DNA from 3 places in the Polaromonas aquatica genome. Region 2 is predicted to be linked to each of the others. Evidence: predicted binding sites of a transcription regulator. Region 2 holds the regulator's gene; each other region holds the start of a gene.
The links. Region 2 encodes FNR, which switches genes on or off when oxygen is low (the NO sensors DNR and NnrR bind a similar motif). Its sites were predicted from a motif close to TTGATNNNNATCAA; they were not measured.
Positions count from the first base shown of each region.

Region 1: the regulator FNR is predicted to act here: its motif matches at 2,619-2,632, upstream of ACFQND_RS06990 (universal stress protein).
Region 3: the regulator FNR is predicted to act here: its motif matches at 2,434-2,447, upstream of mhpA (bifunctional 3-(3-hydroxy-phenyl)propionate/3-hydroxycinnamic acid hydroxylase MhpA).

Region 1 covers NZ_JBHSRS010000015.1:133,220-139,650, forward strand. Annotated here, with positions in the region: gene ACFQND_RS06985 (adenosylcobalamin-dependent ribonucleoside-diphosphate reductase) at 1-1,154, opposite strand, end outside; gene ACFQND_RS06990 (universal stress protein) at 1,447-2,547, opposite strand; gene ACFQND_RS06995 (zinc-dependent alcohol dehydrogenase family protein) at 2,799-3,797, opposite strand; gene ACFQND_RS07000 (phasin family protein) at 4,037-4,504, opposite strand; gene ACFQND_RS07005 (TraR/DksA family transcriptional regulator) at 4,540-4,944, opposite strand; gene ACFQND_RS07010 (bifunctional acetate--CoA ligase family protein/GNAT family N-acetyltransferase) at 5,101-6,431, shown strand, end outside.
Region 2 covers NZ_JBHSRS010000013.1:16,005-22,435, forward strand. Annotated here, with positions in the region: gene ccoP (cytochrome-c oxidase, cbb3-type subunit III) at 1-603, shown strand, start outside; gene ccoG (cytochrome c oxidase accessory protein CcoG) at 675-2,102, shown strand; gene ACFQND_RS04220 (FixH family protein) at 2,138-2,431, shown strand; gene ACFQND_RS04225 (hypothetical protein) at 2,418-2,678, shown strand; gene fnr (fumarate/nitrate reduction transcriptional regulator Fnr) at 2,672-3,391, opposite strand; gene hemN (oxygen-independent coproporphyrinogen III oxidase) at 3,586-4,968, shown strand; gene ACFQND_RS04240 (sulfite exporter TauE/SafE family protein) at 4,968-5,657, shown strand; gene ACFQND_RS04245 (extracellular solute-binding protein) at 5,801-6,431, shown strand, end outside.
Region 3 covers NZ_JBHSRS010000083.1:367,570-374,000, reverse strand. Annotated here, with positions in the region: gene ACFQND_RS20905 (phytanoyl-CoA dioxygenase family protein) at 1-602, opposite strand, end outside; gene mhpA (bifunctional 3-(3-hydroxy-phenyl)propionate/3-hydroxycinnamic acid hydroxylase MhpA) at 721-2,265, opposite strand; gene ACFQND_RS20895 (TRAP transporter substrate-binding protein) at 2,589-3,614, shown strand; gene ACFQND_RS20890 (TRAP transporter small permease) at 3,601-4,203, shown strand; gene ACFQND_RS20885 (TRAP transporter large permease) at 4,200-5,504, shown strand; gene ACFQND_RS20880 (glutathione S-transferase family protein) at 5,682-6,431, shown strand, end outside.

The DNA.
Region 1 (6,431 bases), on a different contig from region 2:
ATGGCCAGTGCATTGCCCAGGCCGGTGAAACCGACTCCTATGCGGCGCTTGGCGGAGGCCTCGGCTTTCTGCTGCGGCAGCGGCCAGAAAGTGACATCCAGCACGTTGTCGAGCGCACGTACCTGGGTCGTCACCGACTTGGCGAAAGCCTCGAAATCGAAGTCCGGAGTACCACTGAAACCGAAGGGATGATGCACAAAATGCGTGAGGATGATGGGCCCCAGGTCGCAGCAGCCATAGGGCGGCAGCGGTTGCTCGCCGCAGGGATTGGTCGCCGCAATCTCCTCGCAGTAGCGCAGGTTGTTGTCCCGGTTGATATGGTCCAGAAACAGGATGCCGGGCTCGGAAAAATCATAGGCCGAGCGCATTACTGTGTCCCACAACGCGCGCGCCGCCACCGTCTGGTAAACCCACAGGCCGTCTGCACGCTGGAACGCGCCCTGCGAGATCAGTTGGGCGCCAGGTTTGGCCTTGTGCACCAGCTCCCAGGGATGTCCTTCGGCAAGCGCGTGCATGAAGGTGTCCGGCACGCCTACGGAGACATTGAAGTTGTTCCAACGACCCGGTGTACGCTTGGCTGTGATGAATTCGTGCACGTCGGGATGGTCGATGCGCAGCACACCCATCTGCGCGCCGCGCCGCGCACCAGCGCTTTCCACAGTGGCACACGACTGGTCGAACACATTGATATAACTGCACGGACCCGACGCCATCGACGCCGTGGTCTTGACCTCCGCACCGCGCGGTCGAATTCGCGAAAAATCGTAACCCACACCGCCACCGCGCCGCATGGTTTCGGCCGCCTCACGCAGCGCCTCGTAAATACCGGGAAAGCCTCCGTCGTCAGTGCCCTGGATGCAGTCACCCACCGGCTGGACAAAACAGTTGATAAGGGTTGCCTGTATGGAGGTTCCTGCAGCGCTCATGATGCGGCCAGCACCGATGGCGCCAACGCGCAGGTTTTCGAGAAACATCTCCTCGTGTTTTGCTCGTTCTGTCTCGGGCTCGACCGAGGCCAGGGCGCGCGCCACGCGCAGGTATACATCTTCCATGCCGGATTCGCCGGATTTGAGGTACTTCTCCTTCAGAACGTCCAGGCTGATGGGTTGGGTGACCGTCAGATCCTGAGACCGGCCAATACGATCACGTTTCATGTCCCGCGCTCCTTAGACAAGCTGTGCTGAACGGAATACCGCCCAGCAACCGATGCCCTGATTCTTGCACCGAACGAACCAGTTCGCCACTTGACGCCATCCACGGCCAGGTGGATGGTGCCTGGGTGAAATCAAGGCCATGAACAGACCTGGCGCCAGCCCCAAAGTCGACTCCGTCAGGCCAGTTGCTTGTGAATAGCTGCGTACTTCATGGACAGCCGCTCAACGACTCCGTAGCATTCCGGATCCCAGACCACTAATCGACAGGAGCGTTGTGCATAGGACCGCTGCATCACATTGGCGCGAAACCTACCGTCTGAGCGAACGTTACGAACTGGCCTTCTGGCAAATTAAGGGTTCGGGCAAGCATCACCGGATCCAGCGCACCACGAAAAACACAGGCAAGGCCTTCCGAGGCGCAAAACAGATACACGTTTTGTCCTATGAATGCGGCGTCCACGCCAGCATAGATACGCTGATCCTGCATGGAAAGGTTTGTCATCCGCTCCCCATGGGCAACATAAACGAGGTTCACCGGCGCCAAGGCGACAAAGTCTTGCGTTCCCGTGCGATCGCGAAGGTCCTCGGTGCTGCATGGAAGCAGGCGATGCCGTGCCGGTTCATAGACCCATGTTCCTTCTGCCGTTGTTACATAGATTTCGATCACCTTCACGTGTCGCCAATACGGAGCAGTTCTATTATCACCAGGGCGGTTGATCCCGAACGCAGCCCATAGCAAATCAGACAATATTTGAGGCTGCAGCGGCCTGGACTGGAATGTGCGTACAGAGCGACGCAATTTCAGTGCGCTCAAAAGTGGCATGCCGCCTTCCATGCGCGGCTTGGGCAGGACTCGCGGTGCATCATCCGGAATTCTTGCCCTGATGCGCGCCGCTTCCAAGTGTTGTGCCATCGATTCAAAAGGTGAGTCGATGGCATACGGGGTACTCACCTGGGGCACCAGTAATACAGGAATGGTACAGGCGCGAGATACGCGTTCTGCATCGCTGCCAAGCATCAGCTTCTGCAAACCGCGACGGCCATGCGTTCCCATGATTACGGCATCGTAGCCTTTGGCTGCTTCTTCACAAATTGCGTCTGCCGCTCGTCGAACCCTGGTTTCGCACAGAATCACACGAGCTTCAATACCGGCACTCGCGGCGATGATCCTGGCTTCTTCCAGCACTTCGTTACCGTGGCGGCGCAGCCCCTCCATATGAGTGAGGTACAGCGAAGGCGATGCCATTTGCATTTCACCAATCGCGGCATATTCATTCAGGATATACAGCAACGTCAGTTTGGTGGCTTTTCGATCTGCCAGGCCAATGGCGACGTGCAACGCATTCTCAGCAGTTGAACTTCCGTCGAATGGAACGAGGATGTTGCTGAACATTCTTTGCCTTTCCTATCGTGCCAGAACCTGGATACGCATGACCGAGGATGGCATAGACCGCGGATCCACCTTTGATGAAAGTCAAGTGCGAACCGGCAATGTGAGCCTGATTGGAAAATTTCTTTCGTCGCAGAAGTGGTCAGGGCGGAATTGAGGGGGTGAGAGTGCTTTCTCCAGCCGTTTCATTGGGACTTTCGGGGGCCTTCCGGGCATGCCTTCAAGACATTCGCTCACTGAATTTTCAGATCAGCTCAAGGTACCAGCACGGCAGCACCTAGCAGTCGACCCGCCCGCAAATCGTCCAGCGCTTCATTGGCGTTCTCCAGCGGATAGGTTGTCGTTACAACGCGCAAAGGCACCTTCAATGCGAAGCGGAGAAACTCCGCCGCATCGGCACGTGTGAGGTTGGCTACTGATAGTAATTGCCGCTCCTCCCACAGCAGCCTGTATGCGAAAGACGGGATGTCGCTCATGTGGATCCCGCCGCAGACGACGCGGCCACCCTTGCGCACCGCGCGTAGCGCGAGGGGTACCAACTCGCCGACAGGCGCAAAGATAATGGCAGCATCCAGAAGTTCGGATGCCGTCTCATCCGATCCGCCGGCCCACACTGCGCCTAACGAGCGGGCAAACTTCTGTGCCTGTATATCGCCGGTGCGGGTGAACGCGTGGACGTTCCTACCCTGGTGTAGCGCAACCTGGGTAATCAGGTGCGCAGCCGCGCCAAAGCCGTAAATGCCGAGTTTCAGGGCGTCATCGCCGGCCATACGCAACGATCTCCAGCCGATCAGCCCGGCACACATCAATGGCGCAACGTGAACCGCATCTGTCAGCACTGTCAACGGCAGGCAGAAAGCGGCTTCAGCGACCACATGCGTGGCGAAACCGCCATCGCGTCCGTGGCCGGTGAACAATGGCTGGTCGCAAAGGTTTTCGCGGCCCAAGCGACAGAAGGCGCAATGTCCGCAGGTGTGCGCGAGCCAAGGCACTCCGACACGATCGCCAGGGACCAGCTCAGACACACCATCTCCGATGCACTCGACAATGCCGACGATCTCGTGGCCAGGTACCAGCGGCAGATGCAGCAACGGTAGCTCCCCGTCAACGACATGCAGGTCGGTACGACACACCGCACACGCTTCGACACGCAGACGCACTTCACCCGGCCCCGGCTCGGGAACCGGGCGCTTCTCCAGGCGTAGCGCCTCGCCAGGTTTGTGCAGAACCATCGCGCGCATCATGGGCTGAATTCCAGTTTGGGGTCGGTGCGATCAATCCCTGCGGCATTGCACCATATCGATTCGAACAACCTATGTCTGTGTGCCGATGCCGTTTTTTTTTGCCAAGGGCAGGGCGTCAGGCTCCACATACCCTGATCAAAAGTGCAAACTCCACGCTACTTGATACACCAAAGTGCTTCAGAGGTATCCACATTTATTCAGGTTGCACCGGATGGTTATGTGCACCCGAACTGAGGCCCGACTGGCGGTCAGTGCGTGTTTGCCTGGTTTGCTGTGCCGTTCAGCGAGTTATGCAAGATCGCTTGCCAGGCCTCGAATGCCGGCTTCAGGCCATTCTCGGGTGCTGTATGGAGCAGATGAGTGCCGCAAGTCGCCATATCGACTTGCGTCTTGATCATCGCAGCAGCCAACTGCTGCCAATATTGGGTCGCGCCTTGCAGGTCAAAGCGCATCAACTCCGACTGAATGGCCAGCCAATCGGATGGTTCGCTCTGACTGCGCAGCTTCTGCGCGACCGCCTCATGATGCACCGAAGCATGATGCGCGGCTTGCTGCTGGATTTTCCGCATGGCTTCGGAGCCGCGAAATACGGCGCAGGCGCTTTCAGTTGCCAGAATAAGCTGTTGGCGACCAAGGTCGGCCAGCAGGTTCCAGGGCGCCGATCTGGCGGTCATAGTCTCGGTGGACGGGGCGGCGTGGGAAGTTTTTGTACTCATGAGGGCTCCTTTCGGGGTGGTTGGCGGTGACGGGATCAATGTCGCAGGGCTGGTGATCGCGCCTGCTCGTGAATGGATTGGCATGCGGTGCAATAAGGTGTTTCCGGTAGTGCCGAGAGCCGCCGCAGGTCGATCGCTTCGCCGCAATCAAGGCAACGGCCATAGCTCGAAGCTTTGCCGCGGCTGCCGTCTTCAAGGCGGCGGCGGGCCGCGAGAACTTGCGCCAGATCTTGGGCGGCATGCTCCGCTTTGGCTTCGCTGATCGTGGACAGTGACTGTTCCGTGGCCATATCCTTGAAGTCCATGACATCATGCGGCGCAGCTCGTTCCCCCTGGTCAGCCAGACTCCCTCCAGCGCGCAGGATGGCGCGTAATTCCGCCTCGCGTTGAGCAAGAAGCTGGCTGAATCGGGGGGCCAGGCTACTGTTGTATGTGTCCACAGGAATTTCCTCATTGGTCGTACTGAATGGTCCTACTTAAAGGTCATTTTCTGGCGCGCAAGCGTTCGGTCCTTGATCTGGCGCAAGTGATGGCGTGATCATTGCGTTAACCTGAAGTTATCAGGCGGGATGACCCATCGGAGTTCAAGGATATTCATGAGCGTACGCAATCTCGAAGCCCTGCTCCAGCCCGCTTCGGTGGCTGTGATCGGAGCCTCCGACCGTGAAGGCAGCTTAGGGGCGGTTGTGCTGCGCAACCTCAAGCTTGGAGGGTTTCAGGGACCAGTCTGGCCGGTCAATGCCCGGCATGCGAGTGTCGGAGGTGAGCAGGCCTGGCCAGATATCGAATCGCTGCCGCAGGCGCCTGACCTGGCCGTGATTTGCACACCGGCAACCACTGTGCCGGGGTTGATTGCTGCCTTGGGGCGCAAGGGAACACGTGCCGCCATGGTGCTCACGGCAGGCCTGAAACAGCCAGCAGGCGACGATGGTCTTTCGCTGGAGCAGCGCATGCTGGACGCTGCGCGGCCCTACCTGCTGCGCATTCTGGGACCGAATTGCATAGGCGCGCTGGTCCCTGGCGCCCACCTCAATGCAAGCTTTGCGCCGGGTAATGCGGAACCGGGCCGGTTGGCCTTTGTGACCCAGTCGGGCGCGCTGGCGACTGCCATGCTGGACTGGGCTAACAGTCGGGGTATCGGTTTTTCACATTTTATCTCGCTGGGCGACAGCGCCGATGTAGATTTCGGCGACGTGATCGACTACCTGGCCAGCGAGCCGGGGACCCGGGCCATTTTGATGTATGCGGAATCGATCAAGGCGGCGCGAAAGTTCATGTCGGCCGCGCGGGCGGCCGCGCGCAACAAGCCCTTGATCATGGTCAAGGCTGGACGGGCGCCTGATGGCGCCAGGGCCGCCGCTTCGCACACCGGTGCCCTGGCTGGCTCTGACGAGGTATTTGACGCTGCCGTCATGCGGGCCGGCATGCTGCGGGTGGACACGCTGGAGTCGCTGTTCGATGCCGCCGAAACACTAGCCCATATACGCCCCTGGTGCGGTGAGCGGCTGGTGATCCTCACCAATGGCGGCGGCGCCGGCGTGCTGGCGGCCGATGCGCTGGAGCTGGGCGGGGGCAAGCTGGCCCGCCTGGGCGAAGAAACTCTGACAGCCCTAGATCAATGCCTGCCAGCCTCCTGGTCGCACGGCAATCCGGTCGACATCATCGGTGATGCACCCGTTACCCGCTATCAAGACGCATTGCGCGTGTTGCTGGCTGCACCCGATGTGGACGCGGTGTTATTCATGCATGCGCCTACAGCAATCGTTCCTGCAGCAGCGATTGCATCAAGTTGTTTGCCGCTGATCCAGCAGTCCGCCAAGCCGGTGCTGAGTTGCTGGCTGGGCGGCGCAGCCGTGGCGACGGCGCGCGCCGCCTGCGGTTCGGCGGGCATTGCCAGCTACAACACGCCGGAACGCGCGGCGACGGC
Region 2 (6,431 bases):
CTGTATGCCGGGTTTTCCGCCCAGCCTGTCGAGGCGCTGGTAAAAGATGCACGCGCCCTGGCGGTGGGAGAGCGCCTGTTCATGAACAATTGTGCGCAGTGCCATGGCTCGGACGCCCGGGGCAGCAAGTCCTATCCCAACCTGACCAACGCAAATACGGCTTGGCTTGGCGAACGCAGCGCCGCACACATCGTGCAGACAGTGACCAATGGCCGCACCGGCGTGATGCCGCCCATGGCAGAGGCCGTAGGCGGGGAGGCCCAGATGAGCGAGTTGGCCAACTATGTTCTGTCGCTGTCCGGCAGTCCCCACAACGAAATCAAGGCATTCAGCGGCAAGGCCAGGTTTTCGGCCTGTGCTGCATGCCATGGTATCGACGGCAAGGGCAACAAGACCCTGGGCGCACCAAATCTGACGGATGACTACTGGCTACACGGCTGGGGGGAGGCCGCCATTGTCAACATGATCAAAAACGGCAAAACCAATGTCATGCCGGCTCAGGCGCCCAAGCTGACGGCTGACCAGATCCATGTGGTGGCGGCCTATGTGCTGAGCCTTTCCGGCAGCAGTTTCCCTGCACCTGCGGCCACCCCTAAACCCTGAAAATACAGCGTCGCGTGGCACCTCATTCAGACAGATTTTCCCCGGGACAGCCAGTCATTCCGATAGCGGCCGTGAGTAGCCGGGATGCGGCAGTCGCGGCAGATGACTCCTCCGGCATCGTGTCGCTGTACCAGTCAGAAAAGAAGATCTACGCAAAAGGCGTTTCGGGCTGGTTTAACCAATGGCGCTGGGCCATGGTCTGGGCCACGCAACTGGTGTTTTACGGCTTGCCCTGGCTGACTATCAACGATCGGCAGGCCATGCTGTTTGATCTGGGGGCGCGCCGGTTTTATATCTTCAACCTGGTGCTTTACCCGCAGGACCTGATTTACCTGACAGGCCTGCTGGTTATCAGCGCGCTGTCGCTCTTCCTGTTCACGGCGGTGGCGGGCCGGCTTTGGTGTGGCTACGCCTGCCCACAAACGGTTTATACCGAAATTTTCATGTGGGTGGAGCGCAGGATTGAAGGTGACAGGATAGCCCGGATGCGCCTGGATAAGGGCCCCTGGAGTATTGCCAAAATTTTCCGCAAGACTGCCAAGCATGCGGTCTGGATAACGATTGGCTTGTGGACGGGCTTTACGTTTGTCGGTTATTTCACGCCGATTCGCGAGCTGCTGGGCGCGGTTGGAAGCTGGGCTCTGGGGCCGTGGGAATTGTTCTGGGTGCTTTTCTACGGCTTTGCGACTTATGGCAATGCCGGCTGGATGCGCGAGCAGGTGTGCAAATACATGTGCCCTTATGCCCGCTTCCAGAGCGCGATGTTTGACCGCGACACGCTGATCGTTACCTACGACGGCGCGCGGGGCGAGCACCGGGGCTCACGTCGGCGCAGCGAAGCACTGGCCCAGTACCGCGCCAAAGGTCTGGGAGACTGCATTGACTGCGGCCTGTGCGTGCAGGTTTGCCCCACGGGCATAGACATTCGTGATGGCCTGCAATATGAATGCATCAGCTGCTCGGCCTGCATCGACGTGTGCGACAGTGTCATGGAAAAAATGAACTACCCGCGCGGGCTGATCCGCTACAGCACACAGAACGGCATGGACCAGAAACTGTCCCGTTCCGCGATGTTTCGCCGGGTGCGGCGGCCCCGGGTTCTTGTGTACACGGCGGTGCTGGTGGCCATCGGTACGGGGATGCTGTGGGCCTTGCTGGTTCGGCCTTCGTTCAAGGTGGACGTGGTGCGCGACCGTGGCGCGATGGCCCGCCAGGTGGGCCAGGGTCAGATTGAAAATGTTTACGGCCTGCAGATCATGAATGCAACCGAGCATGATCAGCAGTATGTGCTCAAGGTGGAGGGGATGGCGGGAGCCCGGATTGTGTCCGACGCGCAGGTGGTGGTCGACGCCGCCGGTGCGCGCTGGGTTCCGGTGCGGGTGCAGGTGCCGCCCGATGCCGTGGCTGCGGGCTCTCATCCCATTACCTTTGTGATTTCGAAGCAGGGCGCTTCGCAGGATGAAGTCGTCGAAAAATCGGTTTTCCTGGTACCGCGTTAAGGTGTTTTCCTAATATCCTTGTGGAGGACTTTTTCATGAACCCCGCCAGTAGAGACAGTGCAAACATGCTGCATTCGCCTGAAGTCCGCCCATGGTGGAAAGAGCCCTATGTCTGGATGGTGATTGCCGGGCCGCTGTCGGCGGTGCTGGCCTGTATCGTCACTGCGTTCTACATCATGCAGGGGCCGGACGCCGTTGTATCAGAGGACTCTTACCGTGAGGGGCTTGAGATCAGCCGGGAGGTGAATGCGGCAAAACCGCTGATGCAGCCGGCCCAGACGGGCCGCAACCACAGCGCAACCGGGGGAAAAAGCAATGAAAAACCATGACCAGCCTGAAGCCCAGGGTCTCAAACGCTGGGGACTCATCATCTGGCCGGCCTTTTTGGCGGCCTGCCTGCTTGAAGTGCTGGTTTTTTCGATGATTGACCCTGGCGAGATTCATTGGCCAGGCCTTGAGCTGCAGGCAAGCCGCAAGGGCGTTTATACGGTGGCTTTTTTTATGTTTTGGTTTATCGCTGTGATCAGCAATGGCCTGGTGTTATGGCTTGCCGAGCCTGACGCCATCAATCAATGACACTGGGGCACATTGACAATGCGCTTTAGCGCATCGGCGTCCAGGATGTGGATGTTGCGCTGCTTTACCGCAATCACGCCATCATCGGCAAATTTTGAAAACGTGCGGCTCACGGTTTCGAGTTTCATGCCCAGGTAGCTGCCGATTTCCTCGCGTGTCATGCGCAACACCAGTTCGGATTTCGAAAAACCACGTGCCTGCAGGCGCTGCACCAGGTTGAGCAGGAAGGCGGCCAGCCGCTCTTCGGCCCGCATGCTCCCGAGCAGCAGCATCACGCCGTGGTCCCGCACGATTTCCCGGCTCATGATCTTGTGCACGTGGTGCTGGAGGGCATTGACCTCCCTTGAGATTTCCTCAATGCGGTCGAAGGGCATCACGCACACCTCGGCGTCTTCAAGCGCCACGGCATCGCAGGTGTGCTGCTCGTTGACGATGCCATCCAGGCCGATGATTTCACCGGCCATCTGAAAGCCGGTGACCTGGTCCCGTCCGTCTTCAGTCGTGATGCCGGTTTTGAAGAAGCCGCTGCGAATGGCATACAGCGAGGTGAATTTTTCCCCCGTGTGGAAAAGTGCCGCGCCGCGCTTGACGGTCCGCCGGGTTGCCACCAGTTCGTCAACACGGATCAGCTCCTGGGTGTTTAGGCCAACAGGCATGCACAGTTCGCGCAGATTACAACTCGAACAGGCTACTTTGATGGTTTCTTTGAGCATTTGGGGGCAGTGTGAACAGTCCGGTTGGTGTTTAGGTCGTTTTTCCGTGAAAGAGGCGGCATCCGTCGCGAACGCAACGAATCCATGATGTAGATCAGATTATGCCGATGTGGGACTGCGGAGGGTTTGATACAGGTCAAGGCGAGGGCTGATATTTGGCGGCACAGTGTGCATTCTTCCAAGGAAATCAGTTCATGAGTGTTGTTTCGCCCGACCTGCTGCGCAGATTTGACCTGAACGGGCCGCGTTATACCTCCTATCCGACAGCGGACCGCTTTGTCGAGGCCTTTGCTGCGGATGACTATGCACAGGCGCTGTCGCAACGCCATGGCGGCGCCGCAGCCATGGCGTTGCCGCTGTCCCTGTACGTCCACATTCCGTTTTGCGAGTCCCTGTGTTACTACTGCGCATGCAACAAGATCATCACCAGGCATCACGGCAAGGCCGATGAATACCTGCGTTACCTGGGCCGCGAAATCGATTTGCAAGTGGCCCATGCAGGTATTGGTCAGGTCGTGAGCCAGCTGCATCTGGGTGGAGGCACGCCGACTTTCCTGAACGACATGCAGCTCAGGGCATTGATGGCCCTGTTGCGCCGCAGTTTTTCATTTACCCCGGGTGGTGAGTATTCGATTGAAATTGATCCGCGAACCGTCGATGAGGCCCGGCTTGCAGTGCTGGCCGAACTGGGGTTCAACCGGCTGAGCTTTGGCGTGCAGGATTTTGATCCGGCCGTACAGCGGGCAGTGCACCGTGTCCAGCCAGCGGAGCAGGTGTTCGGCCTGGTTGACGCTGCCCGTTCGAAAGGTTTTGAGTCCATCAATGTTGACCTGATTTATGGCCTGCCCATGCAGACGCCGGAATCATTTGACCGGACACTTGAGCAAGTGACGGCATTGCGGCCTGACCGGGTTGCGCTTTATGCCTATGCGCACCTGCCGGAACGTTTCAAGCCGCAGCGCCGCATTGCAACGGCTGAATTGCCCGATGCCTCCGCCAAGATGGCCATGTTTTCCCGTTCACTGGCGGCGTTTGACGCTGCCGGCTATGTTTATGTGGGCATGGATCATTTCGCCTTGCCCGGCGATGCGCTGGCTGTTGCCAAACGGCAGGGCCGCTTGCACCGAAATTTCCAGGGCTACAGTACCCAGCCCGACTGCGACCTGATTGCGCTGGGCGTTTCCGCCATAGGCCGCGTTGGTGCCACCTACAGCCAGAATGCCAAGACGCTGGAAGAGTATTACGACCATCTCGATCAGGGGCGCCTGCCGGTTGTTCGCGGCCTGGCCCTGTCGCGCGATGATCTGCTCAGGCGCGCCGTCATCATGGCATTGATGTGCCAGGGGCAACTGCAGTTTGAGTCCATTGAGCTGGCTTACCTGGTTGATTTCCGGAGTTACTTTGCGGCAGAGATGGAGGCGCTCGCAGCGCTTGCCGATCAGGGACTGGTTCGTTTGAGTGATTCCGGTATCGAGGTAAGTGCCCAGGGCTGGTTTTTTGTGCGCGCTGTCGCCATGGTGTTTGACCGCTATTTGCAGGCTGACCGCAACCGCGCCAGGTTTTCGAAAATCATTTGATGTCTGCGACCCTTCTAGCCACGGCCTTGCTGATGGGGCTTGCCGGAGGGCCTCACTGCGTGGTGATGTGCGGTGCGGCTTGCGCGGGTATGGGACGTGCTGGCGGTGGGGCCAGCACACTGGCCATCTGGGGTTTTCAGGCGGGCAGGGTTGTGGGGTATTCCACCCTGGGCGGCCTGGCTGCTGCATCAATGCAGGGGCTGGGCTGGCTCAGCATTCATTCCGCGGCCCTCAGGCCCGTCTGGACGCTTTTTCATGTGGCTGCGGCCCTGCTGGGGCTGATGCTGCTCTGGCGGGCGCGCCAGCCTGCGTGGCTTGAGGATTCTGCGCGCGCGGTCTGGGGCCGGGTGCGTTCCATTGCGGGCGGCCAAACCGGAAGGGCTGGGCTTGGTGCGCCGATCCTGCTGGGTGCATTGTGGTCCTTGCTGCCTTGTGGTTTGCTCTACTCGGCCTTGCTGGTGGCTGCGCTGGGCAGCAGCATGCAGGAAGGCGCTGCCGTCATGGCACTGTTTGCCCTGGGCAGCGGTGTTTCCCTGATGGCCGGGCCATGGCTGTGGCTTCGGCTGCGCGGGCAGGGTTCGGGGCAGTGGGCCATCCGGCTGGCCGGCCTGGCGCTGTTCGTGACCTCCCTGGGCGCGCTGTGGATGGGCCTGGTGAACAACACGGCACCCTGGTGTCTGACGCCTTAGAGATGCACCAATCGCGTGCGGCGACACAGCAGGACGTGGCCGCAAGAAGGCCAGAAATAGCTCTTACAATCCGTTTTCCCGGGTGAAGTACAAAGCCCCGGGCGTCTGTTTTCTGACATTCTTCACGGATTTAAAAAGACATTATGAAAAAGCAGTTGTGGTGTTTTGCGTTCTCGGCCATCGCATTGGTAGCTTGCGGCAAGAAGGATGAAGCACCCGCAGCTGCGGCGCCGGCGACGGCCGGCAGTGCACCTGCCGTAGTCGCCAACGCCGAAGATAAAGTTCTCAATATCTACAACTGGCCCGACTACATCGCCAAAGACATGGTGGCGAATTTCGAGAAAGAAGCGGGCATCAAGGTCAACTACCAGACCTTTGAAAACAATGAAGCCCTGCAGGCCAAACTGGTGGCGGGCAACACGGGCTATGACATCGTGGTGCCCGGCGCGGTATTTGCCAAGCCGCAGATTGACGCCGGGCTGCTGCAGAAGCTGGACAAAACCAAACTGGCCAACTACGGCAACCTGGACCCAGCGCTCATGAGCAAGCTGGACGCCATTGACCCGGGGAATGCGTATCTGGTGCCCTGGGCCTGGAGTTTTGTCACGGTAGGCATCAACAAGGCCAAAGTGGCCAAGGCGCTGGGTGACACGCCCATGCCGGGCAATGCCTGGGAACTGGTCTTCAACCCGGTGTACACGGCCAAACTCAAATCCTGCGGCATTGCCTACCTTGATTCCCCGACCGAGGTGATTCCGCCGGCCATGCACTATC
Region 3 (6,431 bases), on a different contig from region 2:
ACCGGCATGGATTCGTCCGCCAGGTTTGGATCGTAGTCCGGCGTGACGGCACGAAACATCTTGCCCCAGCGGTGCGATCCGGCCACGTACTGCAGGCCGCTGTTTTCCGTGGTAACCGGGCTCAGTGCAATCCACATGGAGATCAGGTCGTTGCCGCGGAACGGCCAGAACGGCAGATCGTTGTGCCAGGGTGTAGGTGCACCGGCGGACGGCGTTTTTACGAAGAGCTGGTCATAGTAAAAACGGATGCTGTCGGAACGCATCAGGGTCGCGGCAACTTCCGGTGCTGGCGAGCGGTCACGTAACAGGCGAAAGCGCCAGTCGAGGTCTGAGAGGTAGACATTCGAATAAAAACGTCCGCTGCCTGCTGTCTTGTTCTGCACTTCGCGCGGGCGACCGGCGCCGGAGTCCAGGGCTTCTAACGCCGCCTCCTTGAGCAGTTCGCACCAGTCTGAGTCGAACACGCCGCGCAGGCAGACCACGCCATCCCGCTCGAAAGCCTGGACATCCGCATCGCTCACTTGCGTTGCTGACCGGATCGATAAGGGTTGGTGGGTGGATGGGACTTCAATCGAACGGGAATCTTGTATTACTTGTTGCATCACAGTCTCCTTCATAAAAGAAATTTACCGAAACATTTGGGTTTGCCCGTACGCAACCTTGTGACTTCGCACGCCGACGTGGGCTACCCTGCACTCACGAAAATCCGCACAATAATTCTTAACTCAGTACCGGTTCAGGGCGCAACTTGCTGGAAACAGGCGCGGCCGTGCGTATCACTTCAGACCAGCGATCAATCAGATTGACAAGGGCATCTGCGTTTGTCGCTTGATCGAGCACGTAGCGGTCCGGTCGTAAAACCACCCAGCACGCACCCAACTCTTCGAGCCAGCCTGACAGCGCTTCGTCGGAAATCCAGGCCAGTGCGCCGGTGTCGACCAGTGCCCAAAGCGCCTGGGTCTGCCGGGTGCGTGCTAACGTCGCGCCGCACAGCACGAAGCGCGGTCCGGTCATGTCGTCGAGGCGCGAACCGTCACTCAGAAGGGGCTGACGGACCAGGGTTCCAGCCGACATGCTGCCCCCGTGCGCGCCGGGGCCGAGTGGCGGGGAGAGATTGACGATCTCATCATCGCCGGCGAGCATCCGGCGGTCGCGTTCGGCCGCCACATGCGGGTCGGTGGTCTGGATGATGCTGCCGAGCCTGACCGCTGTCTGGACGAACTCGCGCACGTGCGGCCGACGCTCGCTGCAATAGCTGTCCAGCAATTTTGCGTCAGCGTCACGGCAGATTGCGGCGAGCTTCCAGGCCAGATTCGAAGCGTCGCGAATGCCTGAGCACAGACCCTGGCCCAGGAAGGGCGGCATCAGGTGCGCAGCGTCTCCAGCGAGTATCAGTCGCTCATGCCGCCATTGGTTGGCGATCAGCGCATGAAAGGTATAAATGGCCCGTCGCTCCAGCCTTGCATCGCCGGGTTTGATCCACGGCGCCAGAAGACGCCACAGGGCTTCATCCCTGACGATGGTCTCCGGATCGTCTCCGGGCATCAACATGATCTCCCAGCGACGTCGTTGCCCCACGACATGGATGTAGGTGATGGGACGCTCCGGATCACAGTACTGAATGGTGATGTCGGGCAGCTCGACCTCCCGGATCATCACTGCGTCGATAACAAGCCAGGCCTGGTGCATGCCCATGTCTTCCATGCCGCCGCCAATGAGCTCGCGGACCATAGAGCGTCCACCGTCGCATCCGACTACCCAGCGGGCGCGCACATTGCGCGTCTGTCGGGTTTGTGCATCGCGAACCAGTATCCCGGCATGCTCTTTGCGGTCTTCGATGCCCTCGACCTGCGTGTTTAAACACACGTCGACGTTCTCGAAGCGACCCACGCCATCACGCAGCACGGCCTCGAGATCGGGTTGGTGGAATATGACATTGTTGGGCCAGCCTTGTGGACCTGAAGGGGGGCTGGGTTTGCGCTCCAGCAGCGTGTCACCTGCAACATTGAAGTACTTCATGCCAGCCGACAACCGTGACCGATGCAAAACCTCTGTGGCAAGGCCGATGGACTGGAAGATGCGCGCTACTTCGCCGTCAAAGTGCACTGCACGTGGCAGGTCCAGCGGAGCAGGCTCGCGCTCGAGCACCACTACGTTCAAGCCCTGCTGGCCGAGCAGATTGGCCAGCGTGGCGCCCGTGGGCCCATAGCCGACGATTGCAACGTCAACAACTGCCGACGACATGGCGCTTTCAGGCGCAGTCATGGGTAGGCCCTCTTCTTCATCTTTGGACTGACTCGGCCTGGGAGCGGACTGGAACTGAGCCTCTGGGCCGCCGCATGGACAAGTGGGGCCCTCAGGCAGGTAGATGGAATTCGAGTCGGCTTCATAATTTATGTTCTATTTATCTCAATGTGAGACTATTGTTATAAATTCAATTGAATCAAACAGTGGGGTTTGCACCAGTATCTCTATTTGATAATAAATTTAAAAATTACGAAGTGAGCAAATTTAAACTCCTGAAAAAGTTATTTTTTTGAGACTGCATTTCTGAAGCTCTGCCTGTTTATCTCGAAAAGGACGACGATATGAGATCTGTAAAAAAATCATTGAACTGGGTCAAGTTGGCTGGTATTGCGCTGGCTGCGGTTGTGAGTTGGGGCGCTCATGCTGACCCCATCAAACTGCGCTTCGCATCATTCGCCCCGGACACGGAGCAAACGTTCAAGACGGTGTTCAAGCCCTTCGCTGAAGCCGTCAACAAGGATTCGGGCGGAACGGTTCAGATTGAGCTGTTTCCCAATGGCGCACTGGGCCGCAATCCGGTTCAGCAGCCGCAGATGGTGCTCGACGGCATTGCCGACATAGCGTGGATAGTCCCGTCCTTCTCGCCCGGGCGTTTCCCGGAAACCGAGGTATTCGAATTGCCCGGACTGTTTCGTGACCTCCAGGAGGCCACGTTGGTGTTCACGCGCCTGATGGCTTCCAAAAAAATAAACCCGTTTGAGCAATTTGTACCGTTGGGAACCTTCACCACCGATCCTTACAGCATCCACAGTCGAACACCGATCAGGGCACTTGCAGACCTGAAGGGGCGCAAGATCCGCGTATCCGGCTCCATCGAGGGGGAAACCCTGCGCGCACTTGGCGCAGTGCCCATTGGTATGGCTACAACCGAAGTTGTTGAAGCCATCGCCCGCGGCACCATCGACGGCACCACGACTCACCCGTCCCCGTTGTTCGATTTTGGCTTCGTTCGTGTCGTCAACTCACACTACTTTGTGAAGCTTGGTGTATTGCCCATAGTGATGCTGATGAACAAGTCAAAATTTGACAGCCTGCCCAAGCCCGCGCAGGACGCCATCATCAAGCACAGCGGTATGTGGACTGCCAATCTCTTTAATGCAAACATCACGACCTACAACGCTGAGCTGGTAAAAAGGCTCGCGGATGATCCCAAGCGCACCCTCGTGACGCCGTCAGCAGCAGACCTTGCAAGCGCTCAGATAGCGTTTAACTCGGTCATCAAAACCTGGACCGAAAAGTCCCCCCGCAACAAGCAACTGCTGGAACTCGTGCAGGGTGAGCTGGCGGCAGTACGTGCAGGCAAGTAAGCCTGACGCCGCGAAAACTGCTGATCAGAAAAGGGATGTTTTGATGCTTATGACCTGTGAACGGCTGGCAATGCGCCTGGCAAGCGGAATCTCCATTGCTGGGCTGGTCGCCCTGATGTTCCTCGCGGTGCTTACCCTGCTTGATGGCTTGATGCGCTCCATCTTCAATCATCCGATTGAAGGGGTGCGCGACGTGGGATCACTTGCCATCGCAATCGGCATCAGTTGCTGCTTCCCGGTCTCCCTGATGGAGCGCAGCAACATTGCGGTTCGCTTTGTCGCCTCATTTCTGGGTTCGAGTGCCGGCCGTTTCTGTGACCTCATTGCCTCGGTTCTGACTGGCCTGGTCTTTTTCGGAATGGCATACGAGTTCACGCGCTACGCCTTCAAGTTGGGGCAGGCCCGCGAGACGACCTGGATCCTGCACATCCCGATCGCTCCTTTCTGGTATTGCGTAGCGGGCGTTCTTTGGTTGACAGTCCTGGTGCAGATCGTAATGATCGCAGTCGACGTCGCCAACCTGATCAACCCGGCGCGCGTCAATGCGCTCGCCCCGGAACATAACGGTCTTTCAAGGGTGGAGTCATGAGCGTCTTGACGATTGGGGCGATCGGTATCGTCGCGTTGTTTGTTCTGATCCTGCTGCAAGTGCCGGTCGGGATTGCCATGCTGGTGGTTGGTGTGGCTGGTTACGCCGCGCAAACTGGCTGGGGACCGGCGCTGGCGATGTTGGCCAGCGAACCCGCAGGACTGTTGTCCAGCGTCGACTTGGCCACCGTGCCCTTGTTCCTGCTGATGGGTACCTTTGCAAGTGCGGCAGGATTTTCAGCCGAGATCTATAACGCTGCTGCTGCCGTTTTAGGCCATCGCCGCGGTGGATTGGCCTATGCAACGGCGGGAGGTTGTGCAGCCTTTGGTGCCATCTGTGGCTCCTCAACCGCCACGGCGGCGACGTTCGCCAAAGCGGCACTGCCGGAGATGCTCTCGCGCGGCTACTCCCCGGGGTTCGCCGCGGGAACCATTGCAGCCGGGGGGGCGTTGAAGTCACTCATCCCCCCATCGGTCGCAATGATTCTGTATTGTGTCGCTGCCAAAACCTTCATCTTCGATCTCTTTATAGCAGCCATCATTCCTGCCGTTCTGACGATCGCTGCCAACCTGTTGATGATCGCGGTCGTCGTGCGCTTGCGACCCGAAATTGCACCCATGTCCGAGCGCCTGCCCTGGTCAGAGCGTTGGCCCTTGATCCGCGCAGCACTACCGGTGCTGTTCCTGATGGTCGTGGTGTTCTGCGGGCTCTACAGCGGCATCTTTACCGTCAACGAGGCTGCGTCGGTGGCGGCGGTGTTGTCCTTTGCGTTTGCAGCGATGCGCGGACGACTGACCCGTGTTGCAGTCTGGCGCGGCATGCGCGACTGTGCCTCTGCCAGCGCAATGATCTACATGATCATCATTGGGTCGACCATCTTTGGCGCCTTTATTGGCCTGGCCCAGATTCCAGAGGCACTCATCGCGCTGCTCAATGGAACGCAATTAAGCGGCTTGACCATCATCTTCCTGCTACTGGTGATTTACCTGATTCTTGGCGCGGTTTTTGATGAAATCGCTGCGATGCTCATCACTCTGCCATTTGTCCTGCCCATCATCACCCAGCTGGGCTACGACCCCATCTGGTGGGGCATTCTGAATATCGTGATCATAGAAATTGGCATGATCCTCCCTCCGCTTGGCATAGCTGTGTTCGTGCTGCATGGGATGGCGCCGCAGATATCTTTGAGCAAGATCTACAAGGGGGTTACACCTTTCATTCTTGCTGATATGTTCGTGTTGGCATTGCTGACCCTGTTCCCTGCGTTGTCGCTATGGCTGCCAAAGATCCTTCAAAACTAACTTGCGGGGCCGGCACCGCCACCTGCCTGCACAGGTGCGCTTGCGTTGCCTTGCCAATTTGGCGTTCACCGATTTTTGTAAATCCTTAACGCTTTACCACTCCATTTTTTCCACAGCTCAGCGTCTCTCGCGAAAGTGCCAACAATGCCGTCGAAATCAATTGATTCTGAAATACCTTTGCTGTACCACAATGACATGTCGGTTTGCGCTGCAAAAGTACGCAACGCGCTGCACGAGAAGGGTATCGCCTGGCAGGGAGTGAGGATGGACCTGCGCGCTGGCGATGTGCAAAAACCCGAGTACGTCAAGCTGAATCCGAACCAGGTGGTGCCCACCTTGGTGGACCGCGGACGGGTCATTATCGAATCCAACGTGATCCTCGAATACATTGAAGACCGCTGGCCAGGCACCGTGCGCTTGCGACCTTCCAGCCCTGCCGACATTGCCGCGATGAGGCTGTGGATGAAGCAGCTCGACGACGGTGTGCACGCGACCATTGGTACGGTATCTACCAGTATCGCTTTCCGTCATCAGTTCCTGGCGCGGCCAGCACCCGTGCTGCAGGCCTGGTACGACAACATGGTTGATGAAGCTCGCCGCAACCGCTTGCGCCTGGCCATCGAGCAGGGTATGGAGTCTGCGCAGTTTTCGCAGGCGGTCAAGCGCCTCATCAGGTTGCTTGATGATATTGAACGCGCGCTAGCCGACAGCCTTTGGCTGGCTGGACCGAACTACTCGCTGGCCGATATCGCTTACAGCCCCTACATGATCCGGATGGAGCACTTGGGCTTCGGCGACCTGCTTGCCGCGCGGCCGCGTATAGCAGACTGGGCACGGCGTCTTTACGCCACGCCAGGTTACATTGCCGGCGTGCACGGGTTTATGGATCCGGCCTACCTCACAATTTTTGAGCGCGAAAGACCAGCT